3 regions of the Chryseobacterium sp. KCF3-3 genome follow, and region 3 is predicted to be linked to each of the others. Evidence: riboswitches for the same ligand, from Rfam matches in the RefSeq annotation. Region 3 holds a riboswitch; each other region holds the start of a gene.
The links. Region 3 has a riboswitch for thiamine pyrophosphate ahead of pnuC (nicotinamide riboside transporter PnuC). Riboswitches for the same ligand answer to the same signal wherever they lie in the genome.
Positions count from the first base shown of each region.

Region 1: another riboswitch for thiamine pyrophosphate. It lies ahead of ACKTTZ_RS06205 (TonB-dependent receptor); the one in region 3 lies ahead of pnuC (nicotinamide riboside transporter PnuC).
Region 2: another riboswitch for thiamine pyrophosphate. It lies ahead of thiS (sulfur carrier protein ThiS); the one in region 3 lies ahead of pnuC (nicotinamide riboside transporter PnuC).

Region 1 is NZ_AP035792.1:1,384,967-1,391,849, reverse strand. It holds gene ACKTTZ_RS06215 (bifunctional aconitate hydratase 2/2-methylisocitrate dehydratase) at 1-2,479, opposite strand, end outside; gene ACKTTZ_RS06210 (WG repeat-containing protein) at 2,767-3,537, shown strand; TPP riboswitch at 3,701-3,792, shown strand; gene ACKTTZ_RS06205 (TonB-dependent receptor) at 3,897-6,014, shown strand; gene ACKTTZ_RS06200 (hypothetical protein) at 6,237-6,883, shown strand, end outside.
Region 2 is NZ_AP035792.1:1,409,035-1,415,917, forward strand. It holds gene ACKTTZ_RS06280 (thiamine phosphate synthase) at 1-467, opposite strand, end outside; gene thiC (phosphomethylpyrimidine synthase ThiC) at 464-2,275, opposite strand; gene thiS (sulfur carrier protein ThiS) at 2,300-2,506, opposite strand; TPP riboswitch at 2,564-2,660, opposite strand; gene ACKTTZ_RS06295 (hypothetical protein) at 2,769-3,596, opposite strand; gene ACKTTZ_RS06300 (RluA family pseudouridine synthase) at 3,615-4,292, opposite strand; gene ACKTTZ_RS06305 (hypothetical protein) at 4,304-4,618, opposite strand; gene panB (3-methyl-2-oxobutanoate hydroxymethyltransferase) at 4,622-5,437, opposite strand; gene ACKTTZ_RS06315 (Crp/Fnr family transcriptional regulator) at 5,499-6,212, opposite strand; gene ACKTTZ_RS06320 (heavy metal translocating P-type ATPase metal-binding domain-containing protein) at 6,301-6,883, shown strand, end outside.
Region 3 is NZ_AP035792.1:4,455,213-4,462,095, reverse strand. It holds gene ACKTTZ_RS19820 (alpha/beta fold hydrolase) at 48-1,085, opposite strand; tRNA gene ACKTTZ_RS19815 (tRNA-Ala) at 1,256-1,329, opposite strand; gene ACKTTZ_RS19810 (GNAT family N-acetyltransferase) at 1,504-2,046, shown strand; gene ACKTTZ_RS19805 (hypothetical protein) at 2,092-2,316, opposite strand; gene ACKTTZ_RS19800 (DUF4996 domain-containing protein) at 2,621-2,788, opposite strand; gene ACKTTZ_RS19795 (hypothetical protein) at 2,859-3,890, opposite strand; gene pnuC (nicotinamide riboside transporter PnuC) at 3,877-4,473, opposite strand; TPP riboswitch at 4,499-4,607, opposite strand; gene ACKTTZ_RS19785 (alpha-ketoglutarate-dependent dioxygenase AlkB family protein) at 4,699-5,310, opposite strand; gene ACKTTZ_RS19780 (TonB-dependent receptor) at 5,689-6,883, shown strand, end outside.

The sequences.
Region 1 (6,883 bases), 2.6 Mb from region 3:
CACGAGCTTCTCCTTTTGGAGCGTTATCATCAAATTCAAAAGCTGAGTATTTTTCTAATAATTCCCAGTCTCCTTCTGCCTTTAACTCATCAATGATGTTGTAAGTAGGAGCTGCTACTACAAGAGGAGCACTGAATTCTACTTTACCTTGTTGTTTTTCAATGTTTCTAAGCATTTGAGAAACGATCTTAAGGTCACCTTTGTGAACCATACAAGATCCTACGAAACCAAGATCTACTTTTTTCTCACCACCATAGTAAGAAAGATCTCTGATGGTATCGTGTGTATATCTCTTGGAAACATCGTCATTGTTTACATCCGGGTCAGCAATCATTGGCTCAACAATTACGTCAAGATCTACAACTACTTCAGCGTAATATTTAGCGTTTGAATCCGGAGTCAAAGCAGGTTTTTCTCCTGATCTGATTTCTTCGATTCTCTTGTTTGCTTTGTCAATTAGTCCCTGAAGAACCTTATTGTGGTTATCCATACCCTTGTCGATCATGATCTGGATTCTGCCTTTTGCAATTTCCAGTGATTCGATCAAAGTATTATCTTCAGAAATGTTGATAGAAGCTTTTGCCTTCATCTCAGCAGTCCAGTCTGTAAATGTAAATGCCTGGTCAGCAGGAAGTGTTCCGATGTGAACCTCAATGATTCTACCCTGGAATACGTTTTCTCCTCCAAACTGCTTCAACATCTGAGCCTGTGTAGCATGAACCACATCACGGAAATCCATGTGTTCTTTCATGTTTCCTTTGAAGGTTACTTTTACAGATTCAGGAATTGGCATAGAGGCTTCACCGGTAGCTAATGCAAGAGCCACAGTTCCTGAGTCAGCTCCGAAAGCTACCCCTTTTGACATTCTTGTGTGAGAGTCACCTCCGATGATGATGGCCCACTCGTCTACAGTGATGTCGTTAAGAACTTTGTGGATAACGTCAGTCATCGCGTGGTATTCACCTTTAGGGTCACGGGCTGTAATCAAACCAAATTCGTTCATGAACTTCATTAGCTTCGGAATGTTAGCCTGAGCTTTTTTATCCCAAACAGAAGCAGTGTGACATCCTGACTGGTAAGCACCATCAACAATTGGAGAAATCACAGTTGCTGCCATAGATTCAAGCTCCTGAGAAGTCATAAGACCTGTTGTATCCTGGGATCCAACGATATTTACCTGTACACGAACGTCTGAACCAGCGTGTAAAACTTTTCCTGGTGTAGTTCCAACTGCATTTCTGTTGAAAATCTTTTCTACAGCAGTAAGTCCTTGTCCTTCGTGAGAAATTTCTTTTGATGGAGCAAAAACAACTGGAGCTTCAACTCCTAAAAGCTGAGCTGCAAATGTTTGTAACTTCTTACCAAATACAATAGCGTAAGATCCACCAGCTTTGATGAATTCCATCTTTTGCGGAGTGAAAGATTTGGTAAGGTCGATCAATTCCTGATCTCCGTTATATAATTTCTTTTCTTTTGTATTGATTGTTAAAACAGTTCCTGTTGCTACTGAATACGCTTCTTCAAGAACGATGTCTCCATTTTCGTTACGAACAGGGTTTCCGTTTTCGTCTACTTTCTTCACCCAGTTTTTAAGGTCGATACCAATACCTCCGGTAACGTCTACTGTGGTAAGGAAGATAGGAGAAATTCCGTTTGTTCCTCCTACAATAGGAGCAATGTTTACGAATGGTACATATGGGCTTGCCTGTTTTCCTGTCCAAAGAGCAACGTTGTTTACTCCGGACATTCTTGATGAACCTACACCCATTGTTCCTTTTTCAGCAATAAGCATCACGCTTGCATCAGGATGTTGTGCCTGTAAAGCTTTGATTTCTTCCTGAGCTTCAGGAGTGATCATACATTTACCGTGAAGCTCACGGTCTGATCTTGAGTGAGCCTGGTTACCCGGAGAAAGTAAGTCTGTAGAGATATCTCCTTCACCGGCGATAAATGTTACTACTTTGATTTCTTCTGCAACTTCAGGAAGTTTAGTGAAGAATTCAGCTTTTGCGTAGCTTTCAAGAATTTCTTTTGCAATTTCGTTTCCGCTGTTGAATGCTTCTTTCAGACGGGTAGTATCTGCTTCATAAAGGAAAACCTGAGTTTTAAGAACGTTAGCCGCTTCTTTAGCAGTAGCAGGATCGTTACCTAGAGCAAGATCCAGCAATACTTCAATAGAAGGTCCGCCTTTCATGTGAGATAACAATTCAAAGGCATATGCAGGGGAAATTTCTTCTACTACGGATTCACCTAGAATAATTTCTTTTAAAAATTTTGCTTTCACTCCCGCTGCACTTGTAGTTCCGGGTAGTGTGTTATAAATGAAAAATTTAAGAGAATCTGATCGGTCAGCATTACCTGAATCTTTAATTTGTGTAATGATTTCGCTTAGTAATTCAGCCCCATCAATTGGCTTTGGATGAAGCCCTTGGGTTTTTCTTTCTTCAATCTCTTTGATGTAATCCTTATAAATACTCATAATAGAAGGTCTTTCAAAATTAAAGGTAGGCCTGCTTTTTCTTTACCGGTGTGTATAAATACAATTAATGACATTTTGAGTTCTCGCATTTTGATGCAACATTAACCGAATAAAGTCAGCATAATCTACACTTTTTCAAAAGTTTTTTAAAATTATCAAACAATTCAAAATGTTCCCAAAATTACGAAATTTTACTATTTTATAAGAATGAAATTATTTAGATTCTTTATAAATATGAATTTTATAATATCTATTTTTGGTCGTATTTTTGTAAACAAATGGAGAATATGAAAAATATCCTGAATGTTTTGTGTGTTTTTATTTCGATTTTCGTTTTCTCACAGACCCAATCTGTGAAGAAAGTTCCCTTGAAGAAAGGATCAAAAACCACGACTAAAAAAGCAGCTGCAGCTAACAAACCTAATGCTGATCTGGTGGTGATCAATAAAGATCTTCCAGTTTTGATTCCTAAGAAAAAGGGTGATCAGTTCGGGTATGTCAATCAGAATGGGAAATTTATTATCCAGCCGGAATATCATATCGCGGTATTTTTTTATGAAGACTGCAATCTTCTGAATTCTCCTAATGAAAAAGTCAGAAAATTTGGAACAAGAGACTATGCTACGGTAGAAAAAAATATGATTTCATATCGTGTAGATCAGTCTGGAAAGAGAGTGTATCAGTTCAAAGAAGCAGATTTTGGAAAATGTAAATTTGAAGAATATAAACAACAGTTATTTCAGGCCTATATTCTGAATGGTTTTTACGGAATCATTGAAAAATCAAAATTTGTAAATGCCGCCGATTACAGACAATATCAGATCTATCCTCAATATCAGTATCTGTTCATTCTTGAAGGAGATGATGTGGCTAATCCGATGATTGTGGCTTCCAATAATGATAAATTTGGAATCATCGATGTTAATAATAAGATTATCATTCCGTTTGAATATTCCAATATTAAGCGAAACTTCAGCTGGAAACTGGGTAAGATGTTTGAAGTAACAAAAGATGGCTCGAATTACTACTATATCGACGCCAATAACAAAACTTACTAGAGAGTTATAAGTGATGAATGATTCATCTGATAACTCCTATTTTTCGTAGTATTTTTTCCATTGCGTAACCCTCAACCTAACACCCTGAGTCTCGCACTTCGTAACCCACTATCCTGCATCTCGAAACCCGAATTCCAATTCATATATTTTTTGTAATTTTGCAGCTGAAATAAAGGGGTGCTTTAACAGGCTGAGATTATACCCAATGAACCTGGAACAGGTAATGCTGTTTAGGGAACCATTTAAATAATTGATAGATGATTAGCGATAAATGATCGGTAAACATCACGTATCATTTACTATTTATCAATTATCTCATAATCACCCCTTTTATTCATTAAATGTTAAAGATTTATAGAATGAAAGGATTATTTTTTTTAGGGCTTAGTGTAGGCTCTGTAGCTTTTATACAGGCCCAGAATAAAGATTCCCTAAAGGTCAGGGAAATTGAGGCAGTCAACTTTACCAAAAGACTGCCGGTAGCAAAGGAAATCATCAATGTACAGAAAGATCTGGACAGTAAGAATCTGGGACAGGATCTTCCTATTCTTTTGAAAAATCAAACCTCCATTATTTCTACTTCCGATGCCGGAAATGGAGTAGGATATACCGGCTTCAGAATCCGTGGAGTTTCAGGAAGTGCTATCAATGTCATGATGAATGGTGTTCCATACAACGATTCTGAAAGCCAGGGGATATTTTTTGTCAACGTTCCGGATTTAACAAGTTCAGCATCACAGATTGTCATTCAGAGAGGGGTGGGAACTTCCAATAATGGTGTTTCCGCTTTCGGAGCAAGTATTAATGTACTTTCTAAAGATCCGGAAGAGAAGTTTTATTTTAAAACAGACGACAGCTACGGATCATTTAATACCTATAAATATTCAGCTGAAATAGGCTCCGGAAAATTCTGGAAAAACCGTCTTTCCGTGATGGGAAGATACACTCATATTCATTCTGACGGATATATAGACAGAGCTTCATCCAACTTACATTCTTATAATTTCACTGCTTTATTTGAAGAAGGAAACACGAAATTACGTTTAATGGCTTTTGGTGGAAAAGAGAAAACGTATCAGGCCTGGAATGGAATTGACCGTAAAACCTGGGAAACTGATCCTAAATTCAATATTTCAGGAGCGATTTATGATGCCAATTGGGAGAATATTGTAAGTTTCTATGATAATGAAACGGATAATTACAGACAGAATCATTATCAGTTGCTTTGGGAGCAGAAATTCAGTGACCGCTGGAATCTGGAAACCACGTTCCACTATACAAAAGGAAAAGGATATTACGAAAACTATAAACAGGGAAATCCTTTCTCAAGGTACAATCTGCCTAATATCATTGAAGGTGGACAAACTATAAAATACTCAGATTTTATCAGAAAAAAATGGCTGAATAACGATTTCTACGGAATGGTTTCTACATTGTACGGGAAGTTTGAAAATCTGGATCTGAACTTTGGTGCCGTTGTGAATCAGTATTACGGAAGACACTATGGAAATGTGACGGGAGTATTTTTCCCTCAGATTGATGAAAGCGAATATTACAGAAACCGCTCTGTGAAGAATGAAGTGTCTGGTTTTGCAAAAGCTTTATTAAGAGTGAATAATTTTGAATTCTTTGGTGATTTACAGCTTAGAAAAATTAATTACAATACTAAGATCCTGATGGCAGGGGACGGTGAAGGTGCAGATTTAAGTAAAAACTGGCTGTTCTTTAATCCTAAAGCCGGAGTGAATTACAGGATTGACGGAGGTAAAATTTTCCTTTCATACGCTCATGCTCATCGTGAACCCAACAGAGATGATCTGATGGCCAATAACGATGTGAAAGCAGAAAAACTTCATGATATTGAAGCAGGTTTTGAAAAACAGTTCGGGATTGTTTCATTGACGGCCAATGTTTACTATATGTATTATGTGAACCAGTTGGTGTTGAACGGAGAACTGAATAACGTAGGAGCATTTATCAGAACAAATTCAGGGAAGAGCTACAGAAGAGGGGTTGAAGTAGGTGCTTTGGCAAAACTATCTAAACAATGGGAGGTTTCAGGAAACGTAACGTTAAGTCAGAACAGAAATCAGGATTTCAATATTCAAAATGGAGATTTGCCTAAAAGCCTTGGAAATACTCAGATTTCATTCTCTCCGAATGTAATTGCCAATATAAGCCTGAAATTCAATCCTACAAAGAATTTCCAGTTTGCTTTAATGAATCAGTATGTTGGAAAACAATATCTGGACAATACCGAAGATGCGAATCTTCAGCTTAAAGATTATTTCCTGACAGATTTCAATGCGCAGTATCAGTTTAAAATTGCTAATAATGAAATTGCATTAAAGCTATTGGTGAATAACCTGTTCAACAAGAAATATGTGAACAACGGATCTGTATATGAAGGCCAACCGTATTATTTTTCACAGGCAGGAACGAACTTTATGTTTGGAATAAGCTGGAAGATTCAGTAATCAGGAAAAAAGTTTAGGGAATAGATCTATGGAACCACAAATCTGTTCCTTTATTTTTCAGCTTTTTTCTCTTAAAACCATAATAGTAAAGCTTTTAAAAAAGGATTTGAATAATGGTATTCCTTTTTTAATACAGAATAATTAAAAGGCTGCTCCGGCAGTCTTTTTTATATCCATTAAATATTACAAAAAGTCCCGAAAAAGTTATAAATTTGCTGCCAAATGAATATTTCAGCATATATTTTAGAATACTTAAAACAATTTGGAACTGCCACAGTTCCAGGCTTTGGGGTGTTTTCACTGAAAAATTCTAAGGCAATTATTAATTCTGAAAACGGAAGCATTCTGCCTCCGGCCAGTCAGATTGAATTTACAATAGATTACGAAGTACAGGCTGAAGATCTTGCTGCTTTTATTGCAGAACAAAAACAGATGTCTCTGGAAGCTTCAAAAAGTGATCTTAAAATTCAGACTGATTTTTGGAAGAAAAAACTTCAGGCCGAACAGGTTCTTGAAATTCAAAACCTTGGAACAGTCTTCATTGAAGAAGGGCACACTCATTTCAAGGGAAAAAGAATAGAATCCGGACGTCCGGATTTTTACGGATTGGAGGAAATCAGATTCTCAGATATCAATAACGGGGAAAAAGTGAATACCACAGTGAATCGCGAAAAGGATTTTAAATTCAAAAAAACAATTCTTTGGATTTTCCTTCTGGTTATTCCGGTTCTTGGAATTTTATACCTTGCGTTTACCCAACAGGAACTTCTTTTTGGAAAAAAATCTTTCAATAATGTTTCCGTACAGACCTCTACCCATAGAATTGTAAAAGATACGGTAAAAGTGATGGTACATACCCCGGAAACACC
Region 2 (6,883 bases), 2.6 Mb from region 3:
TGATCAATTCCTCCAAGGGCAATCAATTTGACATCAGGATTGTCCCGATGTTTTATTTCTTCCTTAATGGTAGAATCCAGTCCATATCCTTTTTTGGAGATACTTGGAAAGAATGGGCCTATGAAAGCATATTCCCATTCTTTTTCCAAAGTATTGTATGTTTTAATATCATGTACCGAAGTTGAAATGGTATTTTCTTTCACAAACGATTTATATATTTCTTCCTTTCTATCAATCTCCCTGAAATGAAACCTTGAAATAGTAAATTCCTTCCCAAGATCGTAATGCGTATGCAATACCAGCTGTGAATAGAAAGATTCATCAATCTGAGTGATAAATTCAATCATTTCATTCCGGCTGAGCCACGGTTTACGGATATGAAGCAGATCAAGACCTTCCTGAAACATCTGATGAATAGTATCTGTTTCATTCGGAGCAATCCATTCAGGAGTTATGACTAGAATCATATATAGATTTCTTTTCCTTTTTCGATAAACTCCTGTGATTTATCCAGCATTCCCTGTTCTGCAGATTCACGAATTTCCTGTGTGATTTTCATGGAACAGAATTTCGGTCCGCACATGGAACAGAAATGAGCAATTTTGGCTCCTTCTGCAGGAAGTGTTTCATCGTGATAAGCTCTTGCTGTCTCTGGATCTAATGAAAGATTGAACTGGTCTTCCCATCTGAATTCAAATCTTGCCTTACTTAATGCATTATCTCTATACTGCGCTCCCGGATGTCCTTTTGCCAGGTCTGCTGCGTGAGCTGCCAGTTTATAAGTAATTACCCCAACTTTTACATCATCTTTATTCGGAAGTCCTAAGTGTTCCTTTGGTGTTACATAGCAAAGCATTGCACAACCAAACCATCCGATCATTGCTGCACCGATTCCCGAAGTAATGTGATCATACCCTGGTGCAATATCTGTAGTTAAAGGACCTAAGGTGTAAAACGGAGCTTCATGGCATTCTTCCAGTTGCTTTTCCATGTTTTCTTTAATCATATGCATCGGAACGTGTCCAGGTCCTTCAATCATCACCTGTACATTGTGTTTCCAGGCAATTTTAGTCAGTTCACCTAAAGTTTCCAGTTCTGCAAACTGAGCGGCATCATTGGCATCTGCAATAGATCCCGGACGAAGACCATCTCCCAGAGAGAAAGCAACATCATATTTTTTCATGATCTCACAGATCTCCTCAAAATGAGTGTACAAAAAGCTTTCTTTATGATGGAATAAACACCATTTTGCCATGATGGATCCTCCTCTGGAAACAATTCCGGTTACTCTTTTCGCTGTTAAATGAATGTATCTTAGTAAAACTCCTGCGTGAATAGTGAAATAGGAAACTCCCTGCTCTGCCTGTTCAATCAGCGTATCTCTGAAAATTTCCCATGTCAGATCTTCAGGAACTCCTTTTACTTTTTCCAATGCCTGATAGATGGGAACAGTACCGATAGGAACCGGGCTGTTTCTGATGATCCATTCTCTTGTTTCGTGAATATTTTTCCCTGTGGAAAGATCCATAATGGTATCGCCTCCCCATCGGCAAGCCCATACTGCTTTTTCTACTTCTTCTTCAATACTGGATGAAACGGCACTGTTTCCGATATTGGCATTGATTTTCACCAGGAAATTTCTTCCAATGATCATCGGTTCACTTTCCGGGTGATTGATATTATTGGGAATGATCGCTCTTCCGGCAGCAATTTCGTCTCTTACAAATTCCGGAGTGATCTTGCTTTTGGGAGTATTGGCACCAAAGCTGTGTCCCGGATGTTGAAAAGCCATTTCTTTAGATACAGAATCAAGCTGTTCTATTCTCTGGTTTTCCCTGATAGCCACATATTCCATTTCCGGAGTAATGATGCCCTGTCTGGCATAGTAAAGCTGTGTAACTTCTTTTCCTTCCTGTGCAACTTTAGGTTTATGATCATAAGAGAATCTCAGTTCATCCAGACGTGGATCTGCTAAACGGGCTTTTCCGTATTCAGAAGTAATTCCGTCAAGGATATTCACATCATTTCTATCCAGAATCCATTGTTCTCTGATTCTTGGAAGCCCTTTCTGAATATCAATGACTGCATTTTCATCGGTATAAGGACCTGAAGTGTCATAAATCGTTACCGGAGCATTATGTTCAAAGCCGCCATTGGTTAATTTGGTCGGGCTAAGCTGTATTTCACGCATTGCTACATTGATAGGGTGTAATGTTCCTTCAACATAGATTTTCTTTGAGTTCGGAAATGGCGAACATGTAATGGAGTGAGCCATAAGTATTGGTATTAAATATGAGAATTAACCGCCTTGAGTGGCAGTAATGATTAAAATAGAATCGTTGTTGTTAAGGATTGTTTCCGCCCAGATTGACAGGGGAATAATGCGATTGTTGAGCGCTACAGCAATGCCTTTTTTCTTACCAGGCAGTTCAATAGCCAGTAATGCTTCCAGATTTTCAGGAAGTACATCAAATGTTTTTCGGGTGTGGTTGATTATAAGTTCCATTCCTAATATTTTATATATACTTTAGGAATGGCCATTATTGTACAATAGAATGTACAGCAAAAGTCATCTACTTTTCCCTACGCTGGTATGATCCAGATCAGGTTCAAAGGGTAAAGTCTCAGTCTGTTGGTAACAGACACCCCTAAAGTTTGGGACGAAGTTAGACATTTTTTCAGAATGGGCAAAATCTGAAATGATTTTAAATAAAAAGCCCGTCTCTGAAATTGAGACGGGCTTTATTGATATTTAAATCAAAAAAAATTTATTGAAAAAGCTTCACAGTTCCATCTAAATTATAAGAATTATTCCATGCTCCTATGTATGTAGTACCTAAGTTTCCTGAATTATACATCTTAGTAACCATCCTGTTAAAATTATTAGTAGGTAGGGTAAAATAAAAATATTCTGCAAAAACACCTAACTTACGAAATGGATTCGGGGCAGTATCATACTGAGAAAACTCAACTACTTTTGTAATATAAATATCTACATTATTATGTTTTTCTGTGGTAATTGCCTTCTCAACATTACCCACATTATCATAAGTAATTTTTTCTACATATGTTAAAATATAATCATTGGGATTAGCTGGATTATAAGCTGCATTAGGAAATTCAGTCAAAGCTTCTGTAAGTTTTCCAACAGTATTATAACTGTATGTAATACGCTTATCCTTCGCAGCATTAGTAACAGAAGGAATATTTAATTTAATAATTCTTCCCTGATTATCAAATTCAAAGTTTCTTTCATCAATTATACTAGTTTTATAATTTTTCATTGTAGCAGTATTACCTGTGTAGGATATTCTGGTATATGGATCATTAAAAAAAGAATCAGGATACATCTCGTTTCCAATTGAAATATATCCATTTCGTTTAAGCACCCTTCCCTCTGAGTCATATTCAAAGGTATAATTTTTATCTATTCCCGCCAGAGTAACTGAGTTCAACTTAGGGAAAGAAGCTGAAATTTTAGCGGGTCTATCTGTTATAACTTGCTGAGGAGTATCAATTTCCAAGATATCATCATCTTTAGAACAAGACGTAATGACCAATAACATGGTCATCACAAAAATTAATTTAAGTTTCATAGTATTTAGTTTTTAGTTTTATTCTTCACAAGCCCTCCAGATCGCATCATTCTGCGGAACAGGAGCTATGATTTCAATTTTTTCTTTGGTTACCGGATGAATAAATTCCAGTTTCCTTGCATGAAGATTTATTCCGCCATCAGGATTGGAACGTGGTGCTCCATATTTCAGGTCACCCTTAATCGGAACTCCAGTTTTGGATAACTGTGCTCTGATCTGATGATGTCTTCCGGTTTCGAGATCAATCTCAAGAAGAAGATAATTATCCAGTGTTTTAATCACATGATAGGTAAGAATGGCTTCTTTTGCTCCTTCTGTAGCTTTCGGAAAGACAATGGCTTTATTGTTTTTTTCGTTTTTCTTTAAATAATGAACCAGTCTTTGACTTTGCGGGATCATTTCTTTTCCTACAACCGCCCAATATGTTTTCTTCACTTCACGGTTTTTCACCATCTGCGTCAAACGGGAAAGTGCTTTGGAAGTTTTTGCATAGATCACCAGCCCTGATGTAGGACGGTCTATACGATGAACCAAGCCGAGAAAAACATTTCCCGGCTTAGCATCTCTTATTTTTATAAAATTCTTGATGGATTCTAATAGTGATTCATCTCCGGTTTTGTCACCCTGTACAAGTTGACCCACCTTTTTATTAATCACCAGAAGATGGTTGTCTTCATATATAATCTGCTCCTTCATACTTCTTCCGTCTATCTTCTTCTATTGGATAAAGACAGGATAATCCCTGCCAGAAGCCCTACTGTTTTTACAGCTGAAAGCTTTGAACCTTCCGGAATAAATGCTCCGAATACACAGATCGCAGCAGCAGCATACATTGCATACACAAAGTTTTTATTGGTAAGTAACGGCGCCTGAATAAAGAAGCTCGCTCCTATCAGCACATAAAATACTTTTCTAGAAAGTAAATGATTGATTTCCGGAGAGAACAGATTAAACCATCCTACAGCAAGACAGATCAATGCTGCTATAGATAATATTCCCTGAGTAGATTGCTGATTCTGCATAGATTAATAGCTTTCGTTTTCGTTAGGAAACTCTACACTTTTCACATCTTTTACATATTGAGCGACAGCTCCTGTAATTTCTGTGTAAAGATCAAGGTATCTTCTTAAGAATTTTGGGCTGAAACCTTTGTTCATTCCTACCATATCATGATACACCAAAACCTGTCCGTCACAATCTGCACCAGCACCGATTCCGATGGTAGGAATAGAAATACTTTCCGTTACTTTTTTAGCTAATTCTGCTGGAATTTTTTCCAATACGATTGAAAAACACCCTAATTCTTCTAAAAGTTGTGCATCAGCAATTAATTTTTCAGCTTCTGCCTCTTCTTTAGCTCTTACTTTATACGTTCCGAATTTATAGATAGACTGTGGTGTTAAACCCAAATGTCCCATTACCGGAATTCCGGCATTGATGATTTTTTTGATAGACTTGGAAATTTCTTTTCCACCTTCAATTTTCACAGCATGTGCCCCACCTTCCTTCATCATTCTTACCGCAGACTCCAATGCTTTTTCAGGATTACTCTGATAAGTTCCGAAAGGTAAATCTGCTACCACCAAAGCTCTGTCGGTTCCTCTTACCACACTTTGAGCATGATAGATCATTTGATCCAGCGTAATGGGTAATGTAGTTTCAAAACCAGCCATTACATTCGCTGCAGAGTCTCCAATCAAAATAGCATCTACTCCACCTGCATCTACCATTTTCGCCGTGGTAAAATCATAGGCTGTAAGCATTGTTATTTTCTCCTTGTCGAATTTCATTTTACGCAAGGTTTCAGTTGTAACTTTTTTAATTTCAGAGTGAACAGACATAATTTATCTATTTTTAAAAGTTAAAAAGTCGGCCTTGAGCCGACTTAAGTTTTTGTATGATTTATAAAACTACGTGACCGAGTTTCATGAGTTTGTCGTGATTTAAAATCTTGATATTTCTTCCGTCGACTTCAATCAGACTATCCTGTTTGAATTCTGAGATCAGACGGATGGCACTTTCTGTAGCGGTACCGATAATATTGGCAATTTCTTCTCTCGTTAATGAGATCTTGATAAATCCTTCAGGATCTACTCCCAGTTTCTGTTCCAGCAGCAAAAGAATTTCTGCCAGTCTTTCTCTTACTGTTTTCTGTGCAAGGAAAGTAATGGTGTTGGAAGATTCTCCTAATTCGTATGAGATTTTCTGAAGCATTACGAAAGACAGCTGTGGATCTACCTCCAAAAGATACATGAAAATATCTGCGGGTAAGAACACACATTCAATATCTGTCATTGCTTCTGCTTTGGCCTGGAAATTTTCCCCGCAAAGCAAAGAACGATAGCCGATGATATCTCCTTCTTTGATAAATCTTAAAATTTGATCTTTACCGAACGCTCCTGATTTCGAAAGTTTGGCAGCACCTTTTTCCAGAACAAACACTCCTTTTGGAGTTTCGCCATCCTCGAAAATGGTATCATGTTTCTGAAAACTCAGTTTCTTTTTGCCATTAATGTATTTTTCAAAATCTGCGCTAGAAAGTCTTTCTTTAAATGATTTATCATTAAAAACTCTGGCGAACCTCTCTTCAATTGCTATCTGTTGTTCCTGCGGCATTTTATATGATATTTATCACAAAAATAGAACTTTTTAACACGATAAACAAAAAAATTTGTTATAATTTTGTAGTTCAATATTTTATGGGGTGAGCGAGAACTGTTTTCATTGTGGTCAAGGGATAGAAAAAGAGAGAATTTTATTTGATGAAAAGACTTTCTGTTGTAATGGATGTAAGTCTGTTTACGAGATTCTAAATTTAAATCATTTAGGCAATTTCTATGAGCTTAATAAAGGTGCCGGAATTCGTCCGAATGATGAAAATTCTTCTCAGTTTGATTACTTAGACACACCGGAAATCTTTGAGAAAGTCACTGATTTCTCTGAAGGAAGCACCAGTCTTGTTACTTTCAAAATCCCTGTCATTCACTGTTCTTCCTGTATCTGGCTATTGGAAAGCCTTCATACATTAAATAAGCACATTAAATATTCGCAGGTTAACTTCACAAGAAAGACCTTACAGATCTCCTTCAACCATAACGATCTGAAATTAAGCGAACTCGCTAAATTCTTAACCAATCTAGGATATAAACCGGTCATCAGCCTTGAAACTGCTGATAAAAATGAAGATCACCTTGACAAATCTTTATTGGTTAAATTTGCTATTGCTGCCTTTGCTTTTGGTAACGGAATGTTCCTTGCTTTTCCTGAATATATTGGAGGAGAAGATT
Region 3 (6,883 bases):
AACGGTACAACTAAAAAAGTTAAGCCCCAATTAAGGGGCTTTATTGTTTAATTTTGCTTTTTCTTCTCAAGATTTTCAGAGAATAAAAGAATCTCTTTATTTACTAGATCTGCATTTACTTTTTTTGTAATGATACTGCTATGACTTGCATTCATTATTATTTGTTTTCCTTGAGAAGAGAGTTCTTTTAGTTCTTTTTGCATACCGAACCATAATTGAAGTTCCTTTTCAGGATCAATTCCGGCTTTCCTGTATTTTTCTTTCTGGGATTCTTTATACTGTTCTGTAGCTGTAAATACCAAAACAGGTAATGAATCTAATTTCTTTGCCTCACCTGCACGCTTCAGTACATCATTAGTAAGTTCATTCTCTCTTAAAAACATCTTAAAAACATCACCAGAATTATAAGTTAGCGACTGTGAGCGACTATATGCTTCTTTGGGCAAATCATCACCCTGATATGGTTCTTTACTAAATATTTTGTTATAAATGCCCAAAATACCTAGATCCGCAAGTATAGATCCTATTTTAAATAGTTTTGCTTGTCCCTTGGGAACCAATTCTTTTTGGGCTAATCGGTTCCATTGTTCAGGATGACTTGAATCTATGAAAACGATTCCTTTCACTTCGTTTGGATAAAGATCTCTAAATATTCTATTATAAGGACCTCCCATAGAATGTCCCACTAAAATGTAAGGTGGCTTCTCTCCAGCTTTCTTTAATAATTCATGAAGCTGATATGCGTAAAACTCAGGAGATCTATCATTAGTGTTACTCGATTCGCTAAACCATTTTCCATCTCTGTCATAGCGTATAACTCTCGTTTTATCTTTTAAGCCTTCTGCAATCCAGTGCAGCATATCTGTATTACCATGTGCCCCTGCTTCAATAATAACCGTAGGTAGAGATTTTTTATTCCCGTCTATTCTTACATGGATGTTAGTTCCATTCACATTTACTAATTGACCTGGCGGAACTGGTTTCGGAGAAAATAATCGGTAACACATGCCTAAGAACAGGAATAATATGAGAATTCCTAGTATAAGTTTACCTAAAAACTTAAATATTCTTAAAATTGATTTCATAGTTATTTTTAAATTTCAAATTGATATCGAAAGAAGTGTCGAAACAGAATATTTTATGAAGATCTAAATTTGATCCGCATAAATATAATATAGAGAATCTTTGAGATGGGCATGATTAGAAGTTTTGTACTAATATAACAAAAGCCCTTATGAAAAGGGCTTTCCTGAAGTGGAGAATACGGGATTCGAACCCGTGACCTTTTGACTGCCAGTCAAACGCGCTAGCCAACTGCGCCAATCCCCCGTTTTTTATTGTAAGGCGGTACAAAAGTAAGTATTTAAATGATATTTGCAACTATTTTATAGTTTTAATTGAATTAAAATTAATAGAAATAGGCTCAGCGACCGCAAAAGCCATCATTCCTCATTGAATAACTTCCCAATTAATCCTATTTTTGTCTGAAATTATAATACAATCATGCAACTCTATACAGAAAGACTCCTTCTACGGGATATTACGATTGATGACAAACAGGATATTTTCGATTACCGCTCAGATGCCGAAGCCAATAAATTTCAAGGATGGATTCCTGAAACCCTGGAAGAAGTGGAAAGTTTTATCCAAAGAAATACTAAAGAATTCAACCAGCCTGAAAGTTGGTATCAGCTGTTGATTGCTGATAAAGAAACAAAAGCAGTCATTGGAGATATTGGAGTTCATTTTATAGGAGATGAAAATGTACAGGTAGAACTGGGAATTACCTTAAACACCTTATTTCAGGGTAAAGGTTATGCTTCCGAAGCTTTAAAAGGTATCATTAGTTTCTTGTTTAATGATTTGCATAAACACAGAATTACAGCTTCCGTAGATCCTGATAACACTGCTTCTCTTCAGCTGATGGAAAGAATCGGATTAAGAAAAGAAGGGCACTTTGTGAAAAGTCTGTTCTGGAAAAATAAATGGGTTGATGATATTATTTATGCAGTTCTTCGTGAAGAATGGATTACTAAACAAAAATAAATACAGCTCTTCAAAGCATTGCCCTGAGAAATATTCTATCCCAACTTACAATACTGTATATTTTTCATAAAATGGAGTGAATTTTGTTCTGACAATCGTTAAAGCAACCAAACCGTTGCAGATCAAATAGGATACAATCATTGTATGGAACAATTTTTTTATCGTAACTGTAATCCAGTTATCATTTTCAATCAATGAATACATCTCTTTTTTTAAGTGTGTAATAACATGTTCCTTCTTCTTTCCGTTTAATGAAAATAAGTCTTTCATAATCTTTGGTAATCTTTAATAATTTTTAGTTTAACAAGTTTTTATGTTGGCTTATTTCATGGGTTAGCTTTATTATTCCAAATATAGTGAAATATATAATGTTTACTTTATGACACAAATCATAAAACGAGTGTTAAAATATCCTAAAAAAGGCCTGTTTCAGTTATCTTTTCTTAAATTTTCTATTTCCAAAGTGTATTTTATTTGAGTACGTTCCTAAACAATCAGTCCTGGAAAATAGAAATTTATAGTCCTACCCTATAGACCAAAAGAGCCGAAATTGAATATTTCGGCCTTTTACTTCTTAAAAATAAAGGTTTTTACTTTTCAAATAATGGATCAGTTCTTTCGGACGGTCAGTCTGAATAATGTTGACTCCTTTATTAATATACCAATAAAGATCTGGATGATCCAGAACGAGGTCATCATTATTTCCGGCGTTATGATGCGGCCATAATGAATTGACCCAGATTTTAAACTTATTTTAAGTTTAAATCCTTAGCAATAACTCATCATCGGAGTTCCAAAGAAAAATTTTCTCTTCAGAAAGAAAAATCCAAATCATCAGCAGAAGGTCTGAAATTGGAATGCATAGCTGCTGTAAAATAATCACAGAATACCTGATACACAGCAGAATTGGTATCTGTTGCCCGGATTCCCAGCTGTGTATAAATAGTAAGAATCTGATGGGATAATCTTTGAACCAGCTCTACTCCATATTGGTGAATCTCGTGTTGTTGATCGTCTGAAATCTCTTTGTGATCACCGAGTATATTTTCTACTTCTCTGGCAATGTTTAGTACTTTTTCCAAATGTTTTTCAACAGACTTTGTGAAACTTTTGAAATGGATCTCGGGACGAATATCTACTGCCTCTTCAATAAAATGAGAAGCCATTCCTAAATAATTGACCAACAGCGTCAAGTCTGCAAAAACCCGAAACGGAATGGTATCCAAAATATCATTGGTGAAAAAGGTATCATACACAAAACTGTAATCTTCACTAACGAGAACATTTTCAACAGTGAATGAATAGGTACCGCTGGCTTTCATACCCATAGATTTCCAGTTGGGAATAATTTGAGCCCTTTCTTTCGGAATAATGAATGAGTGAATGATCTCATTACCGCCTTTATCCATTATAGGTTTCCCGTTTTCCGTAATCTTGGCATTCAATGTGAAATGGGTCAGATGAGGTGCTCCTGTTGCAAAATTCCATGAACCGTTGATCAGATAAGTGCTGTCATCTTGTTTTTCTGCTGTACCGCCAATCATTCCGCTGCCGCCAAAACAGGTTTCAGAATGGGTGAACAGTAATTGAGCAATTTCAGGTTTGATATTTCTTGAAAAGTAATTCGCTCCTGCACAAAGTGTCAGCATCCAGCCAAAACTTCCATCGGTTTGAGCCCAGCTGAATAAGGCTTTAAGTCCTTCTTCAAAACGATAACCGAGTCCTCCATATTTTTTGGGAACCCAGATTTTAAGTAATCTTTCTTGATGAATATATTGTATTACCTCATCAGAAATTCCAGAAGCTCCATGAAGTTCTTGTCTGATCTCTTTAGTACTCAGCATTAGCTTTGGATTTAATGATTTTCTGCCATTCTATATATCCGGAGATGGCTACTAAAAATAAGAATGACGTCAAAACAGCATAGAGATACAATTCTTTATGAATCATTAAAGGAATGGAAATAATATTACTGACATTCAGTATCACCCAGTTTTCAATTTTTCTTCTCGCCATCAGCCACATTCCTGCCCAGGCAAAAGCACTTACCAGAGAATCCCAGACCGGAACATCCGAATCGGTAAAATGGGTAAGAAAAGACCAGAATAAGATAAAAGTTCCCAAAACAATTCCTCCGGTAATCCATTTTTCCGTGGTAGTGGTAACCGAGATTTCCATTTCAGATTTTTGCTTCCCGAATTTCCAGTACAGCCATCCGTAGATGCTCATGACCAGATAATAAAGATTCAAGGTAAATTCAGCGTACAGCTTGGAAGTAAGCATCACATACAATGTAAGCAGAATTCCTGCAATTCCGAAAAGATAGTTGTTGACGTTGTTTTTACGAGCCAGTAAAACCTGAATGACTGAAAATAAGACTCCAAACCATTCCGGTAAGGTAATTTGTTTTAAAATGTCCTGCATCATATTAATTATTGGAAATCAAATGATGAGATGATCAGTAAGCAATCCCTACGCCGGCATTACCCGGATCAGGTGTGGAAGTACATTCCTGGGTATCATCTCAGCCACTTTTATCTGTAGCACCCCATTGTTGGGACAAAGGTGCAGCTTTTTTGTGGAAAAAGAAAGGACTTCAGGCTTTTAATTTTGGAAATATAATACTTCTATTTATGCTTTAAAATAAATATCCTATGCTTCACGAACTAACCGGAATGTAAGATTAATACGTTCCTTCATGGAGGATACAGACTTAGCAATTCTATGCTCCCAGTTTTCCTGAAGATCTCCTTTCATAATCAATAATGAGCCGTTAGGAAGTGGCAGACTGTATTTACTCTGATGATGGTCTTTTTTCCTGAAATCAAAGTTTCTGGTCTGCCCCAGACTTACGGATGCAATCACAGGACGTTTTCCATATCTGCTTTCCTTATCCCGATGCCACGCAACAGAATCATTATGATCTCTGTAAAGATTAAGCAATACAGAATTGAACTGATAACCGAATGTTTCTTCTATCCTTTGTTTTAAAGAAAATAATTCGGGAGTCCAGACATTATTATCCACTTCACCGTTTCCTAATGGATAATCCGTTTTCGGATCACCATACCAGGCTGTTAGGCGTGGCGTCAGAACCGTTTTATCATACATTTTCTGGGTACGCTGCTTCCAGGGGGCGGTTTCAAGCAGATGATTTTTAAGTTGGTCCGCTTCGTCCTGACTCAGGAAATGTTCTCTGTATTCCAAAAGGTCTTTTGGAAATTCATATAAATCTTCTGTGTCGAACAAGCTGAGCTGAGTCATATTTTTAGTTTTTAAAATAATAGAAAACCTTATGTTATCTTAGAAAATGGATTTGATACAAATAATATCTTCAAATATATTAATATTGATACAAAACAAACCAATCTTTAAACATCATTAGAAAAAAATACATTCCGTAGAAATTTCAGGTGAAGCACATCATTATTTTTATTCGTTAAAAACAATCCTCTTTTTTGTATAATTCACTTTTATAACAAATTGTAAATTAAACATCTGAAATAATTAATACTTCCAAAAAAACGAGTAATAATGCATTATATGCACACAATAGCATATCACTTCGGGAAGATTTAATACTCAATTCAAAAATAATTATTCATCTTTGCAGCCTTAAAATCAAACACGCTAGTTTATTTCATGAACATTACTTTTAAAAAGCGACTAATTATAGCGCTTGTATTACCTACGGCCGCCATCTATTATGGGCAGAGTACGAAGGATTCTTTAGAGAAATCTAAATCTATTGATGAGGTTATGTTGGTAGGTAGAAACCTTTCCCAAACAGCCAAAGAGAGAAAAACACCTGTTGCAGTTTCCAACATTAAGGCTGCAGAAATTCAGGAAAAACTGGGAAACAGAGAATTCCCTGAAATTATGAAGTCTACTCCATCCGTTTATGTTACCAAAGTAGGTGGTGGTTTCGGAGACAGCAGAATCAACATGAGAGGTTTTGACGGAGCTAACATTGCAGTGATCATCAACGGACAGCCGGTGAATGATATGCAAGGTGGAACTGTGTACTGGTCTAACTGGACTGGGTTGGCTGATATTGCAAGCAACATCCAGATTCAAAGAGGTTTGGGAGCTTCTAAATTTGTTGTTCCTTCTGTAGGAGGAACGATCAATATTGTAACCAAAGCTACCGATTCTGAGCAAAAAGCAATGGTGAAAGGAGAAGTTGGAAATGACAACTACTCCAGAATATCTGCTATGTATTCTTCCGGATTAAAAAACAAATGGGGAACAACCGTATTGCTTTCCCGTTGGCAAGGTGATGGATATATCAATGGAACAAAAGGTGAAGGTTACTCATGGTTTTTCTCTACAGGATTTAAGCCTAATGAAAAGCATGCGTTCAATTTTATCGCTACCGGAGCACCACAGGTACACGATACGAGAAGGTCTTCTGCAACCGGAGCTAATGTGGCAACACTGCAACAATTTGGAACTTATGGAAGAAGATATAACCCACAAACAGGAATGCTTAATGGTTCTCAATTCAATTTAGCACCGAACTTCTACCACAAGCCTATCGCTTCATTAAACTGGGATTGGAATATGAATGACAATCTGAAGCTATCCACAGTTCTTTATGGTTCATGGGGACGCGGTGGCGGTGGTACCGGACTTAACGGTTCTATCAAAAACGCAGCCGGACAAACCATGAATTTCATGAATTATGGCGCAGGTGGTGATGGTACAATCAACTGGGATATGATTTACCGTTATAACAGAGGCGGTATGGTAACGGATTATAATGGAAATAGCTTCCAGAAATCTACTTTTACTGCTCCTGCAGGTTCTCCTGGTGATTACAACGGGCAATATGTAT